Regions from separate parts of the Lysinibacillus sp. fls2-241-R2A-57 genome, predicted to be linked through region 2. Evidence: a T-box and tRNA genes for the amino acid it is inferred to sense, from the RefSeq annotation. Region 2 holds a T-box; the other holds one or more tRNA genes.
What was found. The T-box of region 2 lies ahead of tyrS (tyrosine--tRNA ligase). A T-box ahead of a tRNA ligase gene usually reads a tRNA of that ligase, here a tRNA-Tyr.

Region 1: it has a tRNA-Tyr gene. The T-box ahead of tyrS (tyrosine--tRNA ligase) is inferred to sense a tRNA for this amino acid. The anticodon was not compared.

What each region holds. Positions count from the first base shown of each region.
Region 1 is NZ_JARVRU010000018.1:1,556-11,781, reverse strand. It holds gene QRN68_RS03525 (amino acid ABC transporter permease) at 46-795, shown strand; gene QRN68_RS03520 (amino acid ABC transporter permease) at 808-1,509, shown strand; gene QRN68_RS03515 (amino acid ABC transporter ATP-binding protein) at 1,523-2,278, shown strand; gene helD (RNA polymerase recycling motor HelD) at 2,348-4,654, opposite strand; gene QRN68_RS03505 (AAA family ATPase) at 5,263-6,219, shown strand; gene QRN68_RS03500 (RNA ligase family protein) at 6,243-6,878, shown strand; tRNA gene QRN68_RS03495 (tRNA-Tyr) at 6,971-7,043, shown strand; gene QRN68_RS03490 (hypothetical protein) at 7,217-7,366, opposite strand; gene QRN68_RS03485 (coenzyme F420-0:L-glutamate ligase) at 7,419-8,609, opposite strand; gene QRN68_RS03480 (LysR family transcriptional regulator) at 8,740-9,660, shown strand; gene QRN68_RS03475 (LysR family transcriptional regulator) at 9,680-10,226, opposite strand, start outside.
Region 2 is NZ_JARVRU010000029.1:37,135-47,360, forward strand. It holds gene QRN68_RS05895 (GNAT family N-acetyltransferase) at 1-106, shown strand, start outside; gene QRN68_RS05900 (DUF7010 family protein) at 419-955, shown strand; T-box leader at 1,182-1,423, shown strand; gene tyrS (tyrosine--tRNA ligase) at 1,558-2,772, shown strand; gene QRN68_RS05910 (methyl-accepting chemotaxis protein) at 2,904-4,568, opposite strand; gene QRN68_RS05915 (CD3324 family protein) at 4,993-5,274, shown strand; gene QRN68_RS05920 (GNAT family N-acetyltransferase) at 5,408-5,989, shown strand; gene QRN68_RS05925 (GNAT family N-acetyltransferase) at 6,032-6,604, shown strand; gene QRN68_RS05930 (GNAT family N-acetyltransferase) at 6,736-7,239, shown strand; gene QRN68_RS05935 (alpha/beta fold hydrolase) at 7,245-8,180, shown strand; gene QRN68_RS05940 (hypothetical protein) at 8,416-8,607, shown strand; gene QRN68_RS05945 (TetR/AcrR family transcriptional regulator) at 8,597-9,166, opposite strand; gene QRN68_RS05950 (DsbA family protein) at 9,291-10,226, shown strand, end outside.

The DNA of each region.
Region 1 (10,226 bases), on a different contig from region 2:
TCTTTTAAAGAGCAATTGGTAACGAATAAAAGGCTGCCTGAGTCAGTGTACTCAGCAGTCTTTATTAATATAGAAGTTGGTGAGGAAATGGAGAAGTATTTTGATGCATCATATATTTGGAACTCAATTCCTGTATTATTGCCGTTTTTAAAAGTTACCTTCTTAGTCGCAGGGTCTTCCATTGTACTAGGCACAATTTTTGGCTTACTATTAGCAGCTGCCAAGTTAAGTGCAATAAAGTTATTGCAAAAATTGGCAAACTTATATACAACGATTATGCGTTGTACACCATCGATTGTCTTATTATTCCTCGTCTATTATGGTGTTCCGGCGTTAGCGGAAAACTTTGGCGTGAATCTCCATTCAATTGAAACAGCCATTTTTGTAGTCGTAACATTCACTTTGCAGTTTGCGGCGATTATGTCAGAGGTTATTCGTTCGGCCTATTTAGCCATTGATAAAGGGCAATTTGAAGCGGCGGTTAGTGTGGGATTAACACCACTTCAAGCATATCGACGTATTATTTTCCCACAGGCACTCGTTATCGCTTTACCGAACTTTGGGAATGGAATGATTGCGTTATTACAAGAGGGGGCACTTGCTTATACAATTGGCTTAATTGATATTGTCGGAAAAGCAAATTTAATTATCGCAAGTAATATTAATGCACATGCATTAGAAATATATATTGCCTTGGCGATTGTTTACTGGGTGCTATCGATTATTATCGAAAAATTCTTTGCTATGCTAGAAAAGTTTTTTGGCAAAGGTAAAAAGACATTAGAAACGACGTAAGGAGGCGTAACCATGAATTATCAATTTTTAATGGAAACATTTTTTGTTGCATTATCAGGTGTACCTGTCGCACTCCTTGTGACAATTGTTGCTATGCTTGTTGCCCTGCCACTTGGTTTTCTATTGGCACTAACACGGATCAATAAAATCCCAGTGATCCATCATATAGCAAAAATTTATGTTTCCTTTGTTCGAGGTACACCTATTATCATTCAAATCTTTATTATTTATAGTAGTATCCCATTACTACTTAAAATTATTTTTGAAAAATATAATATTGCCTTTGATATTTATAAAATCAATCCGATTTGGTATGCATTTATCGTCTTCGCCTTTAGTACGACTGCAATTTTAATAGAAGTATTTCGTTCTGCTCTAAGTACGATTGAAAAAGGTCAGCTAGAGGCTGCCCATGCAGTAGGCTTATCAACATGTCAAGCCTATCGCCGTATTATTATTCCACAAGCTTTAGTAGTAGCTATGCCAAATATTTGTACGGCTACAGTTAATCTCATTAAAGCGACGTCTTTAGGCTATGCAATGTCCTTGCCTGAAATTACCCTGAAGGCTAAGGTAGCTGCAAATGTTGGCTACAATTACGTAGAAGCATATATTGATATTTTCATTGTGTACTTAATTTTATGTAGTACGGTTGAATACATTTTTAAACGATATGAAAAACATTTAAGCAAATTCAAAGTGGCAAAAGCCTAAGGGGTGAACGAGTATGTTAGAAATAAAAAATATCCATAAATCATTTGGTGACAATGAAATTTTAAAGGGTGTCGATTTAGCCATTGATAAAGGTGATGTTGTCGTTATTTTAGGTCCTAGCGGATCCGGAAAAACGACATTATTACGTTGCATTAACTTTTTAGAAAAGGCCGATCAAGGACATGCGACATTTGGTGATATTCAAGTGGATTTTCAAAATGTGAAGAAGAAGGACGTACATTCCATCCGTCAACGTGTAGCCTTTGTATTCCAAAACTATAATCTTTTCACGAATAAAACAGCGCTAGAAAATGTGACAGAAGGACTTATTATAGGACGTAAAGTTCCAAAGGCAGAGGCCATTGAAATTGGCAAAAAGGCACTCGATAAAGTAGGTTTATCAGAAAAATACGATTCCTATCCAAGTCAATTGTCTGGAGGTCAACAACAGCGAGTTGGTATTGCACGAGCAGTGGCGTTAAATCCGGATATTATTTTATTTGATGAACCAACTTCTGCACTTGACCCAGAGCTAGTAGGAGAAGTCCTTCAGGTTATGAAAAACATTGCTGCGGAAGGGACGACGATGCTTGTTGTCACACATGAAATGGGCTTTGCCAAAGACGTCGCCAACCGAGTAATTTTTATGGACGGTGGTGTCGTTGTAGAGGAAGGAAGCCCTTATGATATATTCGTTAATCCGAAAGAGGAACGCACGAAGAAATTCTTAAAACGTGTGATTCCAGAGGATTATAATTACTACATTTAAAGATAATAAAAGAACAAAAAGAGAATCTGCAAGCCTTCCGTGAAAGCAAGCAAATTCTCTTTTTTGAAATTAAATATCTAAAAAATGTGTTAACTCGTTAATAGCATAGATATGCAATTCGTGCATAGCTCGTGTACAAGCTGTGTAGAAATAATGGCGTTCTGTTTCTCTAAAATAATTAGCTGCGGAGGCATTATAAAGCAATACAGCATCGAATTCAATTCCTTTTGCCATATAAGCAGGTAATAGTAAAATGCCTTTTTTAAATTGATTTGTATGATGGGTAATGAGCTGAATATCTACTTGGTCTTTCATTTGATCAAAAACCTTCGTACATTCTTGCTCTGTTTTACAGATGACTGCAATTGTTTCGAAATTTAGGGACAAGTTTTTTATCTTTTCGACAAGCTGTTCATTTAAATCTATTTCATTCGGAACGATCGTGATAGTCGGTTCGGGACCCGTTCGATTAAAGGCTTCTACTTTTGCGTCCTCATGTAAAATCTTCGAAGTTAGGTGAATAATTTGTTTTGTTGAGCGATAACTTTTCGTTAATATCATTTTTTCTGCTTGTTCACCATATAATTGTGGCGTCAGCAGTGAGGGGTTATTAAAGGTATGAGGATGGATGGTTTGATGTCCATCACCCAATATCGTCATACGTGCACGTGGGAATAATTGTTGTAATACAAATAGCTGAAATGGAGAATAGTCTTGTGCTTCATCAACTAAAACATGACGAATCATCGTATTTGTTCGTTGACCTTCTATTTTGTCCTGTAAGTATAAAAATGGAGCCGCATCTTCATACGAAATAATGCGCTTTGCTAAATTAGGGAGTGTATGTTGACAGATTTCTCCCCAACAGTCGGGTAAAAAGTTCTGTAATTGCTGGTGAATAGTATTGTTCATGTTAAACAATTGACGATAAATGCCTAACATATGAACGAATTTTAATTGCTTCACAGATTGACGAAGTGGCTTGAACTGTTTTTTAACAATTTGGATGGCTAATTTCTTACGCTCTTGCTCAAAATCATCAAAAGAGTTTTCTGAAAACCGACCTTCATGTAAAAGCTCGCTATAGGTTTTTGTATACTCTTCAATGTCTAAAAGCTCACTAGCCTCTTCTACCCATTCTTTAGTCCGTTCTGCTTTTTCCATTTTCGATAATCGTTGTAATAACCATTCTGTCACTAATTGCAGTCGATTTGGGATGGGAATTGTGGCATTGAACGAATAAAAGTATTCAGCAATTTCTTGAGCTGTAATAATTCTCTCTCCGTGAAAAACAATATTTTTAAAAAGTAAACCTTCGTGTGCAAGGACCTGAATGTATTTGTCCATCAATTCTCGATATTGGAGGCTAGCTTTAAAAGAAATAATCGTAAGCTTCGTTTGGTAGAGCGGCTCATCTTTCTCTGTTAAAAGTGACTCCAATTGCTCATAAGGATATTCCAATTGGAACTGTCGACCTAAACGTTTTGTTGCATATTCGGAGAAAGTTAATTGCTGCATATTATCTTCACCTAAATCCGGTAAAACGGTATGAACATATTGATTAAAGAGCTGATTAGGTGTAATTAATAAAATTTGATCAGCAGTAATTTGGTCTCGATAATGATACAACAAATAAGCAACACGTTGGAGAGCAACAGCTGTTTTTCCACTACCCGCTACACCCTCTACGATGAGATAAGGAGTGTTGACATGTCGAATAATTTTATTTTGCTCAGCTTGAATCGTTGCTACAATGCTCCGGATATGTTCGTTTGCATTTTGAGCGAGAATATCGAGTAATAAGTCATCACCAATCGTTAAACCTGTATTAAACATCGATTGTAATTGACCATTCTTAATGATAAATTGCCGTTTTAAAAGCATTTCACCTTGAATTTCTTCAGTTGCCGTTTCATAAGTAGCTGGGCCAGGCGTATAATCATAATACATACTTGATATAGGGGCTCGCCAATCATAAATTAATATGTTTTCATTCTCTTCATCCATTAAGGTTGTGACACCGATATAAATCTTTAAAGGTTCGTTATGACCATCCTGTAAAAAATCAATACGAGCAAAATAGGGTGATTGCTGTAAACGATAGTAAATTTTTACATCCTTGATGGCACGTTGCTGAGCATGCTCGGAATCAGAAAGGAGCTCTGCCTGTTGTTTGATAGCATAATAGGTCTCGTCTAGGTCCTCTGGCGTATCTAAATTCACTCTGACGTCGTCCCAAAAGGTTTTCCTTAACGTTAAAACATTGTCTCTAAAATCTTCTCCTTTTCGTATTAATTCCTCTTTTTTGTGACCAACTGTGTTTAAACAAAGAACAAGATATTGTTTTTCTTCTGTCCATTCATATTGCTTTTCCAACGTTACTCACAGTCCTCTCCATATAATTATTTGTATGGTTTTTGAATCGAGAAATTTATCATACAGCCAGTCCAGAAAGAAGTATAGTCTAGTAATTATGGGAAATTTATGATATAATAAAATTATAAGGGAAAATCAAATTTTTAATAAAAAGACTGTTCCGGAAAAGTTGGAGCAGTCCTTTTTATATCCTAATTTTTCCCTTTTGAAGAATGTTCCTTTTTATGGATGGTCACCTATATTTTGGTGTTCGGGCAGTCGACTCCTTGGGGATCGGCGTCACAGATGAGAACCTGGAGCTAGTTGGTAGAGGAACGAAGGCTGAAACATCATGTCTTGTGATAACGCCTTCGTGACCTACGTAGTGTAGACCTAAGAGGGCTCATGGGACGCTCCTGGGAAAGCGCCCTGTTGAAACGAAAATCAACACCACGTTATGGTGATTATCCCTGTGTGACTTCGTTATCATTTTAACCATCAAAAATTAATCTCTATACTTTAATTGAGACGATGGTTAATTTTTGATAAAGAAAGAAGGGTAGAAGTTAATTGCTAACTAAAGAATAGGTTTCTATAAATGATATAGACACTTGAAAGGGGGTGAAAAAATGAAGGTGATATTTACAGTTGGGTTACCTGGAAGCGGCAAGAGCACGTTTGTTAAGAGACTAGCCAAAAGCGAAAATGCAGTTGTTCTTTCAAGTGATGCTATACGTCAAGAGTTATTTGGTGACGTTGCAAGACAGAAATCACGAATAGTATTTCGTGTTTTGTATGAGCGTTTAAATGAATTTGTGGCTAAAGGTCAATCTGTCATTGTTGATGCGACAAATATCGAACGGGAACGTAGGATGTTTGCGTTGGGTAAATTGTCTGATGATGTGGAGACTGCATGCTATTATTTTGATACACCATATGCGTTGTGTATAACAAGAAATCAACAAAGAAAGAGAAAAGTTCCGTTAATAATAATGGATAAAATGAGGAAGAATTTAGAGTTTCCGATATTGGGGGAGGGATTTGATGAGGTGCATATTGTACATGAATCGAGTCCGTATGAAATCTCGAAAGAGCAGTTTCTTTCACTAATCCAAAGCGAACCCGCATATGATGAGCTTTTTCAAAAGCTGAGATCAGTCCAACTATTTAAAGAGATTTATCAATTTAATCAAGAAAATCCATATCATCAATTTTTACTTTGTCAGCATACGTATTTTGTTTATGAATATATGAACGAATACTATATGGAGAGTGACAAGCTAGCATTACAAATTGCCGCTTTATTTCATGATGTAGGCAAACCATTTTGTAAAAAATATAAAGAATTACAACAAAGATATGGGTATTATGGACATGAAAATGTATCTGCTCAAATGGTATGCCATTTTTTATTAGAGCTAGGCTTTGAAGAAGACTTTGTTTTAAAGGTTGTCAATTTAGTGCAATTTCATATGTTAATTCAATATGGGGGCGATAAGGGAGGAAGTAAGATTTATCATTTAGTAAATGCTGACTTATTAACAAAGCTTTATTTCTTTCGCGAGGCAGATCAATTTGCCAAATAGATATAAACAAAGGAAGTGAGATTATGACCAATTTGATGAAATATCCAAGAAGCTTTCATTTGCCGTGGAGTAGAGGGTACACACACGATGATAAGGTTGCTAAAAATGTGGATCATTTTCTTGGAAAAGAGGTTGTTGTAACCGAAAAATTGGATGGTGAAGGAACAACACTTTATCACAACTATATGCATGCTAGAAGCATAAATTCAGGAGATCATCCATCTAGGCATTGGATAAAAACGTTTCATGCTACATTTGCATTTCAGATTCCAGAAGATTGGAGATTATGTGGTGAAAATGTTTATGCCAAGCACTCTATTTACTACAATGAATTAACTAGTTACTTTTATTTATTCAGTATTTGGAATGACAAAAATATTTGTTTAAGCTGGGATGAAACCGTCGAATATGCAGCTAAACTGGGCATTGAAACAGTACCTGTATTATATCGAGGCATTTTCGATGAAGAAAAAATAAAGAAGACTTTTACGGGGAAATCACTTCTTGGGGGTGAGCAGGAAGGGTATGTTATTAGAAATGCGGCTGCTTTCCATTATGATGATTTTCGATATAACCTAGGGAAATTTGTTAGAAAGAATCATGTTCGAACAAGTGAACATTGGTTAAATGAAGAAATGATGCCTAATCAACTGAAATAGATATTATTTGGAAAGAAAGATTTAATCTACTATAAAGCAAAAGGACTGAGAAAAATGTAATTCTTAATGGGGTTAAAAATACATAATGTATATGAGGAAGATGTAGTGGTAGCATGTCCCTTTATAGGATAGGGATTTAACAGGTTCGATTCCTGTCATCCTCACTAAATAAATGAAAAGCAGTAGTGACAAGGGCTTGATCCTTATTACTACTGCTTTTTTCTATCTTTCTATAATTTTGGCTCTTCACCAAACCGTGTGGTTGATTTCCGTTCCGACTGGGCGCTTTGTAGCTGACGCTTCGCTTTCGCTACAGAAAACATTTGTTGTTGCTGTCGCTACGCTTTCGCACAGAGCAAAGCTTCCTGGGGGCGTCCTATGAGCCGCTTTTTAACATGCTTTTCCCCTGTTTGCACCTCAAAAGGGAACCTGTTACTTAAGGATGGGGTAGCGTTTTTGATATAGCGTCGATATTTAAGCAGATCCACTATTAAAAAAAGAACTCCCAAACGAAAATGGGAGTTCATCTTTATACTCTTTTTATTTTGTATAGTTATCGAAATAACCTTGAATATAAATCATTGGTGTTCCTTTGTCACCTGAACCTGAAGTTAAGTCTGAAAGAGAACCAATTAGGTCTGTTAAGCGACGAGGTGTTGTACCTTGAGCGGCCATTTGCCCAGTTAAATCTTCATCTTTGTTTTGGATATACTCAGAAATTGCTGCTTTTAACTCTTCACCACGAAGATTTGCGAAATCGTTATCTGCTAAATATTTCAGCTTTACTTCGTTTGGTGTGCCATCTAATCCAGCAGTGTAAGCAGGAGATACGACAGGGTCTGCCAACTCCCAAATTTTACCTACAGGATCTTTAAATGCGCCATCGCCGTAAACCATTACTTCAACTGTTTTACCAGTAGCTTCTTTGATTTTTGCTTGGATGCCGTCAACAATTGGTTGGCAAGTGTGTGGGAATAATTTTACACTATCTTCAGTTGCTTTATTTGAACCAAGTAGACCATATTCCGCATTGAAGCCAGAACCGTTATTAGATACAGATAAAATATTGTCAAGACTGTATACTTTTTCAGCGCCATTTGCCGTTAAAATACGTTTTGTACGTAAGCGTGTATGAATATCACACGTTAAAACACTCTTCGTATAGTCTAAAATTGTTCTTGGGTTATTTGAAAAGATAACTTCACAAGCAGCGCCTTCAGCTTCGATTAACTCTTTATAATACTCAATATAATCTACACCTGTAAATGTGTGTTTTTTATAGCCAAAATGCTCACGGAATTCAACCTCAGTTAAAGTATCCGTCCAAGGGTTAATCCCTTTTACATCTAGCTCATCGATATCAACTAGGTGATTACCAACCTCATCTGATGGATAGCTTAGCATAAGAACGACTTTCTTCACGCCTTTAGCGATACCACGTAAGCAGTTAGCGAAACGGTTACGGCTAAGTATTGGGAAAATAACACCAACAGTATCGTCACCAAATTTAGCAGCTACGTCTGTTGCGATGTCATCGATTGATGCATAGTTACCTTGTGCACGCGCTACGACAGATTCTGTTACTGTTACGATGTCACGATCTTCAATTGAATAGCCTTCAATCTTTGCTGCGTTTAATACTGTGTCGACAACAATTTGTTCAATATTATCGCCTTCGTTAATAATTGGACCACGAAGACCTCTTACTACTGTACCAACTACACGTTCCAAAATAATCTCTCCTCATAAATGGTAAATGTATGTTAATTAAATAAATATAACCAATATGATTTTACTATACGCCTCTTTAGTGATATAAGTAAAATTAATAGTTCATATAATAGCTATAAGGAGTGCTTATATGATAGGGAAATTAGATTTATATCGTGTTTTTACTGTTGTTGCTAAAAATAATAGCTTTTCAAGCGCTGCTAGAGATTTATATATGACTCAACCAGCAGTTAGCCAAGCCATGATGCAATTAGAAAAGGAGCTCGGTACACGTCTCTTTAATCGTACTCCTAAGGGGGTAACGTTAACGACTGAGGGTAGACTTCTATATGAATATACGAATTCAGCATTAGGTCTTTTAGATGCTGGTGAGGAGAAGTTGCTAGAGTTTAAAAATTTAACAACCGGTCAGCTGAAAATTGGGGTAGGGGACACTATTTCTCGTTTCTTTTTAATGCCTTATCTAGAGGCGTTTCATACAATGTATCCTAATATAAAATTACAAATGCTAAATGGAACGACTTCGGAAATTTGTAACTTTATTAAATCCGGTGAGGTTGATATTGGGCTTTGTAATTTTCCGATAGAAGATCAGGCATTACAGTTAACCGCTTGCACGGAGGTACAAGATATTTTTGTATGTGGTGAGAAGTACAAAACGTTAGCGTCAAAAAGTTTAAGCTTAGAGGATCTTTTAAAGTTTCCACTTGTTTTTTTAGAGAAAAAGTCAAATTCAAGAAAGTATGTAGAAAATTATTTATTTGCAAGAGGAATCCACATTGAACCTGAGTTCGAGCTTGGTTCACATGATCTTGTGTTAGAATTTGCACGCAGTAATTTAGGGATTGCTTGTGTGACGAAAGAATTTTCTAAAGATTATTTGCAGCGAGGGCTTCTCTATGAGCTAACATTAACAGAAAGTATACCAGCACGAAGCATTGGCATGTGTTATTTGAAAAGTGTACCTTTATCTCGAGCAACGTTGAAATTTGTAGAAATTATTGAGCAAAAGCAGGAGCGTAAACGTCTAAATTTAAGAACTATAAAGTAAGCTTAGCGATTAAAATCCGCTAAGCTCTTTTTTTTAGTAGTGCCTCTATGAGGGTGTCAACATTGCGTTTATTTTTCATCGTAGGTGAGTACAAATAAGAGAATGTTCGCATAAACTGCTGTCCTTCAAGCGGCAAAATATTTATATCACCATTTTTTAGTTCACGCTCAATAACACTGGCAGACAGTAGAGAAAGGCCAAGCCCTTGTATAACACTCTCTTTCACACCTTGATTGCTACTAATAGTAAGAAGTGAACGCACTTGGAGCCCATTTGTTCTAAATAAATGATCTAAGTAATAACGAGTGCCAGAGCCTTCTTCACGTGCAACCCAATTTTGCTGCTGTAAGTCCGCAACCGTAATAGTCGACTTCTTTACAAGAGGGTGACTGCTAGCACTAACAATAAAAAGCTCATCCTGCATAAACGGTTTAATAATAACTTCATTGTCGTTTGACTGTCCTTCGATAAGGCCAATATCGACCTGTAACAATTTTGTATATTGAATGATTTCTTCCGTATTGCCAATAATAACTTGAAGCTCAAGCTGAGGGAATTGCTGTTGC
Region 2 (10,226 bases):
AAGAAAAATGATGGACAAGTTAGGTTTTAAAGAAATTAGTAGAAACGGGAGCGAATTTTATTTAAACAAGGAAACACCTCTTATACAGTATAAATTGTATCTGTAGTTTTACTTAGGGGGCTATGTTAAATTATTGTATTTCTAAAAATATACAACTTGTATATAAGTTGATTGGAGTAAAGGTTAGACACCACTAGGTAAGCACCCAGTCGGAACGGAAATTAACCACACGTTATGGTGATGAGCCACGATACTATATCTCTTAAATTAAAGAAGTAAAAATGAGATTTAATCAACGGTATAACCATCTAGATGGATGAAATATCTTTGAATGGTAAAAATTAAAAAAAGTAATAGAAAATTATTCTAAAAAATGTTATATATTATATTGGAAACATATTAATAGGAGCTGAGTTTTTTGGAAATAAATACATCGAGAGATGATATAGCACTGCGAGGGAAGCGAGGTTTACATTTTATCCTTGCATCAATAATTATTTGGAGTTCAATTTTTATAATATGGTTGCTTCCGATAAATGATATATCAACTAGAAATTTATTAACATTTTGTTTTACTGCAGTACTTTTACCATTGGCTTTTCTAATCTCGAAATTAGTTAAGGCAGAATTTTCAACCAAAGATAACCCATTAAATAATTTAGGTATAATATTTTCCTGTAATCAAATTTTATATATTTTGATTGCTATATGGATTTATCAAGCAGTTCCTGAAAAATTAGTTATGATATTAGCTATAATATTTGGAGCGCACTTATTACCTTTTGGATGGTTATATAAATCTAATGCATATTATGTAATGGCTATAATCGTTTCTTTAACGTCTTTGATTATAGGAGTTAATTTTAGTCCAACAATATTGGCTCTTGTTATGATCTTTTTGGAGATTGTATTTTCAATATGGTTATATTTCGAAATGAAAAATGTTAAACAGTAGGATAGCTATAGTCCCAACAATAATTGGGAAAAAAATTTAAGCAACGCATTTTGATCTTTGTTCAAACTAGATGCCACCAGGAAAGCACCAAGTCGGTATGGAAATCAATCTGCGGTAGTTTAAAAATTAGGCAGAAAATTAATTTATTGACAATTTGAATAATAATACTATAATAATCAACAAGATTGCATAACGAAGAATTGTTGAAAACAATTTGGAGTATAAGAGTAAAGCGTTGAAGAGAACGAGTAATTTTAATGGAACTTACAGAAAGTAGCCGGTTGATGAGAGGCACAAGGAAAGTTAAAATGAATACATCTTGGAGCTGCGTACCGAACTTTAGTAGGCTACGACGGGTTTGCATCCGTAATCAATGCAAAGGTATCGCAATTTAGCCGTACCTATTGAGGAGAGTTATGTGAATGACTCTTAAATTAAGGTGGTAACACGTTCATACACGTCCTTTAGGTTAATTCCTAAAGGGCGTTTTTTTATCTTCATTCAGCAGAAGAGCATCTGCTGAAATGAAGATAAAGCCTCAGGCGGATGTAACGGATTTTTGCTCTTGCAATATTAATTCAAAATTTAAGGAGTTGTATTGTATGTTTTTAAAACCAGAGGAACAATTAGAAATTATTCAAAAAGGTGTAGATAAGATTGTTAATGCAGAAGAGTTATTAGCAAAATTGGAGCATTCTTTTAAAGAACAAAAGCCTTTAACGATTAAGCTCGGTTTAGATCCTTCTGCACCAGACATTCATTTAGGGCATGCTGTTGTTCTACGGAAAATTAAACAAATGCAAGATTTAGGTCATCGTGTTGTAATTATTATCGGTGATTTTACAGGCCGTATAGGGGATCCAACTGGAAAGGCAAAAGGGCGCGTCGCACTAAGTGATGACATTGTAAAGGAAAATGCTAAAACATATTGTGAGCAAATTTTTAAAATTTTAGATAAAGAAAAAACGACTGTACGTTTTAATAGTGAGTGGTTATCAAAATTAACATTTGAAGAAGTCATTAAATTAGCTGCGACCACTTCTGTAGCGCGTATTTTAGAACGTGATGATTTCCAAAAACGCTATAACAGTCAAGTGCCAATTGGTATTCATGAATTTTTCTATCCTTTGATGCAAGCGTATGATTCAGTCGAAATTTCTGCTGATATTGAATTAGGGGGTACCGATCAAACGTTTAATATTTTGATGGGCCGTACATTACAAAAGCATTTAGGGCTCGAAAAACAAATTGCTATGTTTATGCCCTTATTAGAAGGCTTAGATGGTGTTGAAAAAATGAGTAAAAGCTTAGGAAATTATATTGGAGTAAATGAAGCACCAGAAGTAATGTTCAAAAAAGTAATGGAAGTACCTGATGCATTAATTATTAAGTACTTTGAGCTAGCAACAGATGAGCATCCTAAAGTGATTGAGGAAGTGAAAGATCGATTATCAAAAGGTGGAAATCCTCGAGATATAAAACTAGAGTTAGCAGAGCTTATTACTACTTTATATTATGGTGAAGAAGCAACAAAGGGAGCGAAACAATATTTTGAAACAGCATTTCAAAAGAAACAAATCCCTGATAATATACCGTCAGTGCTAATTGAAATAGGGAAAGAATCGGTGCTAGATATAATTCCAGCATTAATGGCTAAAAACTATATAAAAAGTAAAAGTGAATTTATACGATTAATTAAACAAAATGGTGTTTCTTTAAATGGTGAAAAAATTACAGTAGATGACACTGACCGAGTTTTAATGAATGAGGAGGTTTTACAAATTGGGAAGAAACGATTTATTCGGTTTATAAAATAAGGGACCAAGTTGTACTTTTTTAGTGGAATAGTCATAAGGATTCCTTTACGAAGTGTTTGTAATCAAACTAACCAGTTGCTAAAAAAAGCTGATTCAGAGAATCAGCTTTTTTACTATAGAAATCAATATAATTAAATAGTGAATTTTTTCATTTCATCTCTTAGAGCATCAGCAATAGCATCTAGTTCCTTAGCTTTTTCAGAAACGGTCTCGATGCTTTTCATTTGTTCATTTGCGGAAGCGGAAACTTGTTCTGTTCCTGCAGAGGTTTCGACTGCAGAAGCAGAGATGTTTTGAACCACACCAATGATTTGCTCTTTGCGCTCATTCATCTCGTGAGATAAATGTTTCACCTCTTGTGCTACTTCACTCGTTTGGTCTAGAGCTGCCTTTATTGTATTAAATATCTCACTCGTATTTTCTGTAGCTTTTGCATTTTGTTCAACAATGCTAAGGCTTGTACCAATTTCCTGTACAGCATTTTTAGAAATATCCTGAATGGCGGTGATTTTGTTCTTAATATCTTCAGTTGCTATAGATGTCTGTTCTGATAATTTTCGAATTTCATCAGCAACTACTGCGAAACCTTTTCCTGCTTCGCCTACGCGAGCTGATTCAATGGATGCATTCAGTGCCAATAAATTCGTTTGAGTCGCGATATCTGTAATTGTATTGACAATACTTGATATATCAGATGAAGTTTTGTCTACTTCCTGAACGATATTACTTACCTGTTGTGAAGACACACGATTCTTCTCTGACCAAATAGAGAGTTGGTTGACGGTTTCCACACCTTGATTACTTAAGTGATCAATATCCTCTGTCATGGAAGCGATCTTCTCTGTTTGCGCCATAACGCGATCAATGTTTACAGAAAGTTGATTTAATTGTTCAGCACTTTGTTCTGTGTCATGAGCCTGCTCTTCTGTAGCTTTTGCTATTTCATTAATGGCTGAGCTAATTTCATCAGTTGTACGTACCGTATCTTCTGATATTTGCATCAGAACCTTTGAGGAATCTGATAACTCGGAACTTGTTTTATGTATGTTGACGGTAACATCCTTTAATGCTGATCGCATGCCAGAGATGCCTTTTGCCATGAGACCAATTTCATCTTGATGATTTAATAACTTCTCTAATTCTGGATTTTCTGTAAAGTCTAAGCTTGCTGTTTGATGAATGGCCTTTTCAAGATTTTTAATGGCAGCCACAATGCGACCAATAATCCACCACATTAAAGCACCTATAATTAAAAAGCTTACTACACCGGTAATAATCTGATAGCTTAGAACAGAGTTTGTAATTGATTGAATGCCGCTTTCAGGCACCCCAACGTCGAGCACGCCATAAAGTTTGCCATCCTTATAGATAGGCTCCATTATGTCATATGTCCAAATACCTTGAACTTCAGCGTACCATCTTGTGAACTGATTTTTCCCGTTTTTAGCCCCATCAATCGTGTAATCATCCTCATACACTTTTCCTAATTTATTTTTATCACTATGTGCCACCGCTTGAACGTTTGTATCAATGACAACTGCATAAGTCACATTATCTTGTTTTGATTTTGTTTCCACAAAATTTTGTAAAGATGGAATGGGGTCACTCTCTGAATTTAAGATGGTTTCCGCTTGTTTTGCCATTTCAAAGACTTGTTCGTTGGCTTTTTCAATTAATACTTCTTTGCTATTTTTTCCAACAAACCATACTCCGAATACAGAATTGACTACAGAAGACAATAATAATAAACCTAATGTAAATAACAATAATCGACGCTTAATACTTTTACTTTTCATATAGTCTCCCCTTTTAAAATAATGAATATGTAAATTGAGTTATTGAGGTTCTTTATTCCTATAAAAACTCAATAAATGCTTATTTTTCAACTATAGTATTGTGCAAAAAAGACGAATTGTCAATGATAGATTATATAAGACTTATTACTTAATGAATGAGAAAGTAGGTGTGAAAGTCCTTTTATTGATTGATGAAATCTCTGTTTTAGAAAATGAATAGTAAGTTGGTAAAACGAAAATCAACCACACGTTATGGTGATGAGACAATGCTTCAAACTATATGGTATAATATGGGTTAGACTTACTGAGATACAAGGGGGATTGTTTGATGAGAAGGTATACTATTTCTGCATAGCAAAGGCTATTGCAATATAAGATAAATAGCTTTTGCTCTTCCTAAAAAAATTTCATTTAGGAGTGCAATATGAGCTATAAAAAAGCAAAGCATATTCTACCAGCTGAGTTACTTGAGTTAATACAAGAATATGTTGATGGTGAATATATTTATATACCGCGAAGAGCAGAACATAAAAAGACTTGGGGATCTAGTACTGCAACAAGAAAAGATTTGGAAGTAAGAAATTCTACTATTTATAACGATTATCTATCGGGAGTGGACACGGCTACTTTAGGTGAAAAATACTATTTGTCCTCAAAGAGTATTCAAAGAATTGTACTAGAAGAGAAAAGAAGAAGAATAGAATAAGCCAGTGTGGTTTTTAACTGCATTGGCTTATTTTCTTTTATGAAATATGTATGAGGTTTTTTCCAGGAATAGAGGTCAGCTATAATCTAATCAGATTCTTTTGATTTTCATTCAAAAAATAGGAGAGAAAGAAATGAACTTTTCCAAATTATTAGGAAGCACTTTCCCAACAGTACAAACTGAACGAATTAAATTAAGAAAGTTGAAGTCGGAGGATGCTCCTACGTTATTCAATTATTATTCAAATGAAAATGTATATCGATATCTCGATTGGAATGGACCAGAAACTTTAGAAAGAAGTTATGAAGTAATTAACGCTTGGAACGAAGGCTATGATGAAGGTTGGATTATTCGTTTTGCTATTGCAAACAAAGTAACTGATGAAATTATTGGTACTATTTTCTTGAGTGAATTTGCAGGCAAACGAGCTGAAATTGGCTATGAATTATCTGAAGAGTATTGGCATCGTGGTATTATGTCGGAAGTTATTAAAGAAGTATTATCAATAGGATTTAATCAGTTAGGTTTAGTAAGAATACAGGCAATTGTTACGGAAGAAAATATAGCTTCTAAGAAGTTATTGACGAAATTCAACTTTAAGGAAGAAGGCTGCTTAAGACAATTTGAATGCCATAGTGTTACGGGAGAATGTAAAGATATGTTGATCTATAGTTTGTTGCATACAGAGTTTTTGCAGAAGAATGACGAGTATTGATCTGGATTATTTTACATATATCACAAGGACTAGGGGATGGGTATGAACAATTTATTTACAATCGACTGTGGTGAAGTATTACTAAGAGAATTTAGAATTGAAGATGTGGATGCGATTTATGAACTTACCTCGCAGCCTGAAGTTTATGAGTTTTTGCCAGATTGGCGTTCAACGAAAGAACAACGATTAAACTGGGTTACAAATTATGAGGCTCCAGATAATAAGGAATTTTTGGCTGCGGTTCCGAACATCGACGGGGTAAATTGTTTAAAGTTAGGAATAGTATTAAAGGAAACAGGCGAATTTATTGGCTTTTGCAATACATGTATGAAAGAAGAGCTGCGTGAACCAAATCGTGAAATCGCCTATGCTATTTCAAAACATTACAGAAATCATGGATACACAACAAAAGCTGTAAAAGGATTAATACGCTTTTTATTTGAAAATACAGATGTGGAACTACTTAATGCTGTTGTTCTTCCTCATAATGTAAGCTCCATTAAAGTAATTCAAAAATGTGGTTTTTGTTTTAATGGAAATGTAGAAATTGAAGGAGTGCAACATTACCATTATATTCTCCATCAAGACAAATGGAAAAGCAATATACAAGCTTAAACAATGATTCCAATTTTAAAATAAACTCTTCGATATGATATCGTAAAAGTTTTATTTTCTCTTTTTTCCAAATGTGGATTGCGCTATGTATATAATAGCTATAGAAAATTTAAGTAAGGGGATGAGTTCGTTTGGACATATCAATTAATAGTTTACAAGAACGTGATGCTGAAGAATTGTATCAGTTTGAAAAGAATAATAGATTATTTTTTGAACAAATGGTACCTAGTCGTGGGGAAGATTATTATAAGTTTGAAACGTTTAAAGTAAAACATAGAGATCTTTTAGCTGAACAACAAGAAGAAAAATCAAAATTCTACTTAATAAGGGATAACTCAGGCGATATTATTGGAAGAATAAATTTAGTAGATATAGATAAAACGAATGATATAGCAGAAGTTGGTTACAGAGTAGGTAAAGAATATGGCGGCAAAGGGATAGGGGCTAAAGCCTTAAAGCTACTATTAGAAACAGAGATTAGTGTGAAGAAGATTAAAGCAAAAACAACAACAAATAATATTGCATCTCAAAAGATTCTTGAAAAAAACGGTTTTAAACAAGTGTGTGTAAGTGATGATGAGTTCGAGATGAATGGTGAAAAGCTGCAGTTCATCGATTATATTTTGGAACGCTAAAAGCCATGATATTTTTTGCAATTATTGCTGCAATATTTTTGTTGATCGTTACAGTAAGTTATCTTATTCATCAAAACCAATTATCAAAGGAAGATAAACTATTTACTCCAACAGGAAAAATGGTAGAAGTTAGTGGTCAGCAGATGCATGTGTACATAGAAGGAAATGGTGAAGAAACGCTTGTATTTATGTCCGGGGGTGGCACTAGCTCACCTGTTTTAGATTTTAAATCATTATATTCCTTGTTAAGCGATAAATATAGAATAGTTGTCGTTGAAAAGGCAGGTTATGGATTTAGTGATATTACTGATTCTGACCGAGATATTGAGACAATTTTGCATGAAACAAGAGAATCACTCTTAAAATCAGGCGTTGAAGGACCTTATATTTTATTTCCTCATTCTATGTCTGGTATTGAAGCATTGTATTGGGGTCAAGTTTATCCGGATGAAGTAAAAGCGATTATAGGATTAGATATGGCCGTACCTGCTGCATATGAAGATTATGATATAAATATGCCTCTAGTTCATTTAAGTGCCTTTGCTGCGAGTATTGGTCTAATTAGATGGATTCCAAGCATTTCCGAAAGTGATGCCATAAAATATGGGGCTTTAACAGATGAAGAAAAAGAATTGTATAAAGCTATTTTTTATCGTAGAACACTAACTACAAATATGATTCATGAAATTAAACATATTAAAGCAAATGCTGAGAAGGTAGAAGCGGCTGGAATATCAAATGTTCCTATGCTTTTGTTTGCATCAAACGGTCAAGGGACAGGTTGGAATGAAGATACGTGGAATGAATTTCAAAAGGACTTTATCGGTAAGCGCAAAGACGGCAAATTAATAAAACTAGATTGCTCTCACTATATTCATGATATTGAATTTAAGCGAATAGCTGATGAATCAGAAAAATATATAGAGAGTTTAAATCGGTAACAGGCGTGTTGATTAGGAAAAAATAGGTTTATTATTGAGCGGAAATCAGAGCCTTCTAATTTAATTAGTGTGGATAAAAATGGTTAATCTATAAACCTGAATCGTTAATTTAAATAGAATGGATGACATTTGTTAAGACGTATGTTTTATATATAAGTTGAATGGAGTGGAGGCTGGGCGACTCCTTGGGGATCAGCGTCACAGATGAGACCCTGCAGCGAAGCGGATGTTTTCTGTGCGAAAGCGTAGTGTTAACGTAGCGGCAGCAAATGTTTTATCTGTGCGAAAGCGAAGCGGCAGCAACAACGAAGCGGCTCATCGGACGCCCCCAGGAAGCTTTGCTCTGTGCGAAAGCGAAGCGGCAGCTACAAAGCGCCCAGTCGGAACGAAATCAACCACACGTTTTGGTGATGAGCCTAGTTTTTAGAATCAAAAGTAATCCCAGATAGTATATAAGGAACTGATAATTTAATAAATTCTTCTGGGGATGTATTCATACTATTTTTTCTCCATTCCACAGAAGCACCGTAAATTCCCCAACTTAGAATGACAGCAGTAGTTTTTAGAGCTGCATCCTCTTGTATCTTTTTTTGTTTTAATAACATCTTGTAAAAAATGATTTCGAGATGCTCCCTAATAATTCGGGAGATAGTATCTTCGTATCCTCTATGACAACGGTTAGATAAAGATGTTTGAAAGTTCGTTATGGCTGTAAAAATACGAATAATCGATTCTTCATTTAGTTCGTTTTTCTCGAAGCTACTACAATTTAAATTAATTAATAATACCTCGGATAATACCTTTTCCAATAAGTCATAGACATCCTCAAAGTGATAATAGAATGTTGCGCGATTAATCATAGCCTCTGTTGTAATATCTTTCACAGTAATACTCTTAAATTCTTTTTTACCTGAAAGTTCAATGAAAGAATCCATGATTAATTTGCGAGTACGAAGAACACGAAGGTCAGTCTTTGGTTGAGTCATATTGTTGTGTCACTCCTCCCACTTTTTAAACAATTCCTGCAATGTGTTGTATAAACGACAAATCTAATGAACTATTGGTATTGTTTATCTTCATTATTTACTAAACTATGCTTATAAAGCAAATATGAGTCGGAAAGTGGTGAATATAGTGACGAACAATAATAATTTAATCTGTGATTTAGAAACAGGCGTCTGTGGTGTTACAGAAAATGATGAGATGCAGGTGATTGATTTCAATCAAAAAAGGAACTCGATTGATTTATATTATGTGACAGACCCAATTTGCTCTCATTGTTGGGCATTAGAGCCAGTCCTTCGTCGCTTTGTCGTGCAATATGGTCATTATGTCAATTTCCATACGGTAATGGGAGGTTTGCTAGAAAAGTGGGCTGGCTTTGCCGATGTATCTAACGGCATATCAAGTCCATCAGATGTTGCAGGACACTGGAGAGAGGTTGGCGAGCATAGTCGTATGCCAATTGATGGTACGCTGTGGTTTGAAAATCCCATTCAATCATCCTATCCTCCTTCTAGAGTCTTTAAAGTGATTCAAAAACAAAGTGGGGCATTAGCAAATGTATTTTTACGCCGTGCAAGAGAAGCCGTTTTTGTATTTAATCAAAATATTGCAGAGGAATCTGTTTTGATTGAAATCGTCAATAATCTTGGACTTGATGGAGAAAAAGTTGTAAAAGAAGCTGAACTACCAATTGGACAGCAATTATTAAACGAAGATTTTGAGCTAGCTTCACAACTAGGCGTTAGAGGATTTCCAAGCATTATCATGTTGAACGGAGAAAATAAAGGTGTAAAAATTGTTGGCAGCAGAACGTTAGAGTCCTATGTTGCTGGGTTAAAACAAGTTCTTAATGTAGATGAACTCCAACCAAAACAACAGCCAACACTCTTTAGTTTACTTGAGAAAGAAAAGCTACTATTTTCGAAAGAGATTGAAGAAATGTATGATATTGAGCAAAAGGATATCAACATATTTGTTGAAAAAGAGCTTTCATCAACTGCTTTTGATACGAAAGAATTGCTTGGTGAAACCTATTTTGTA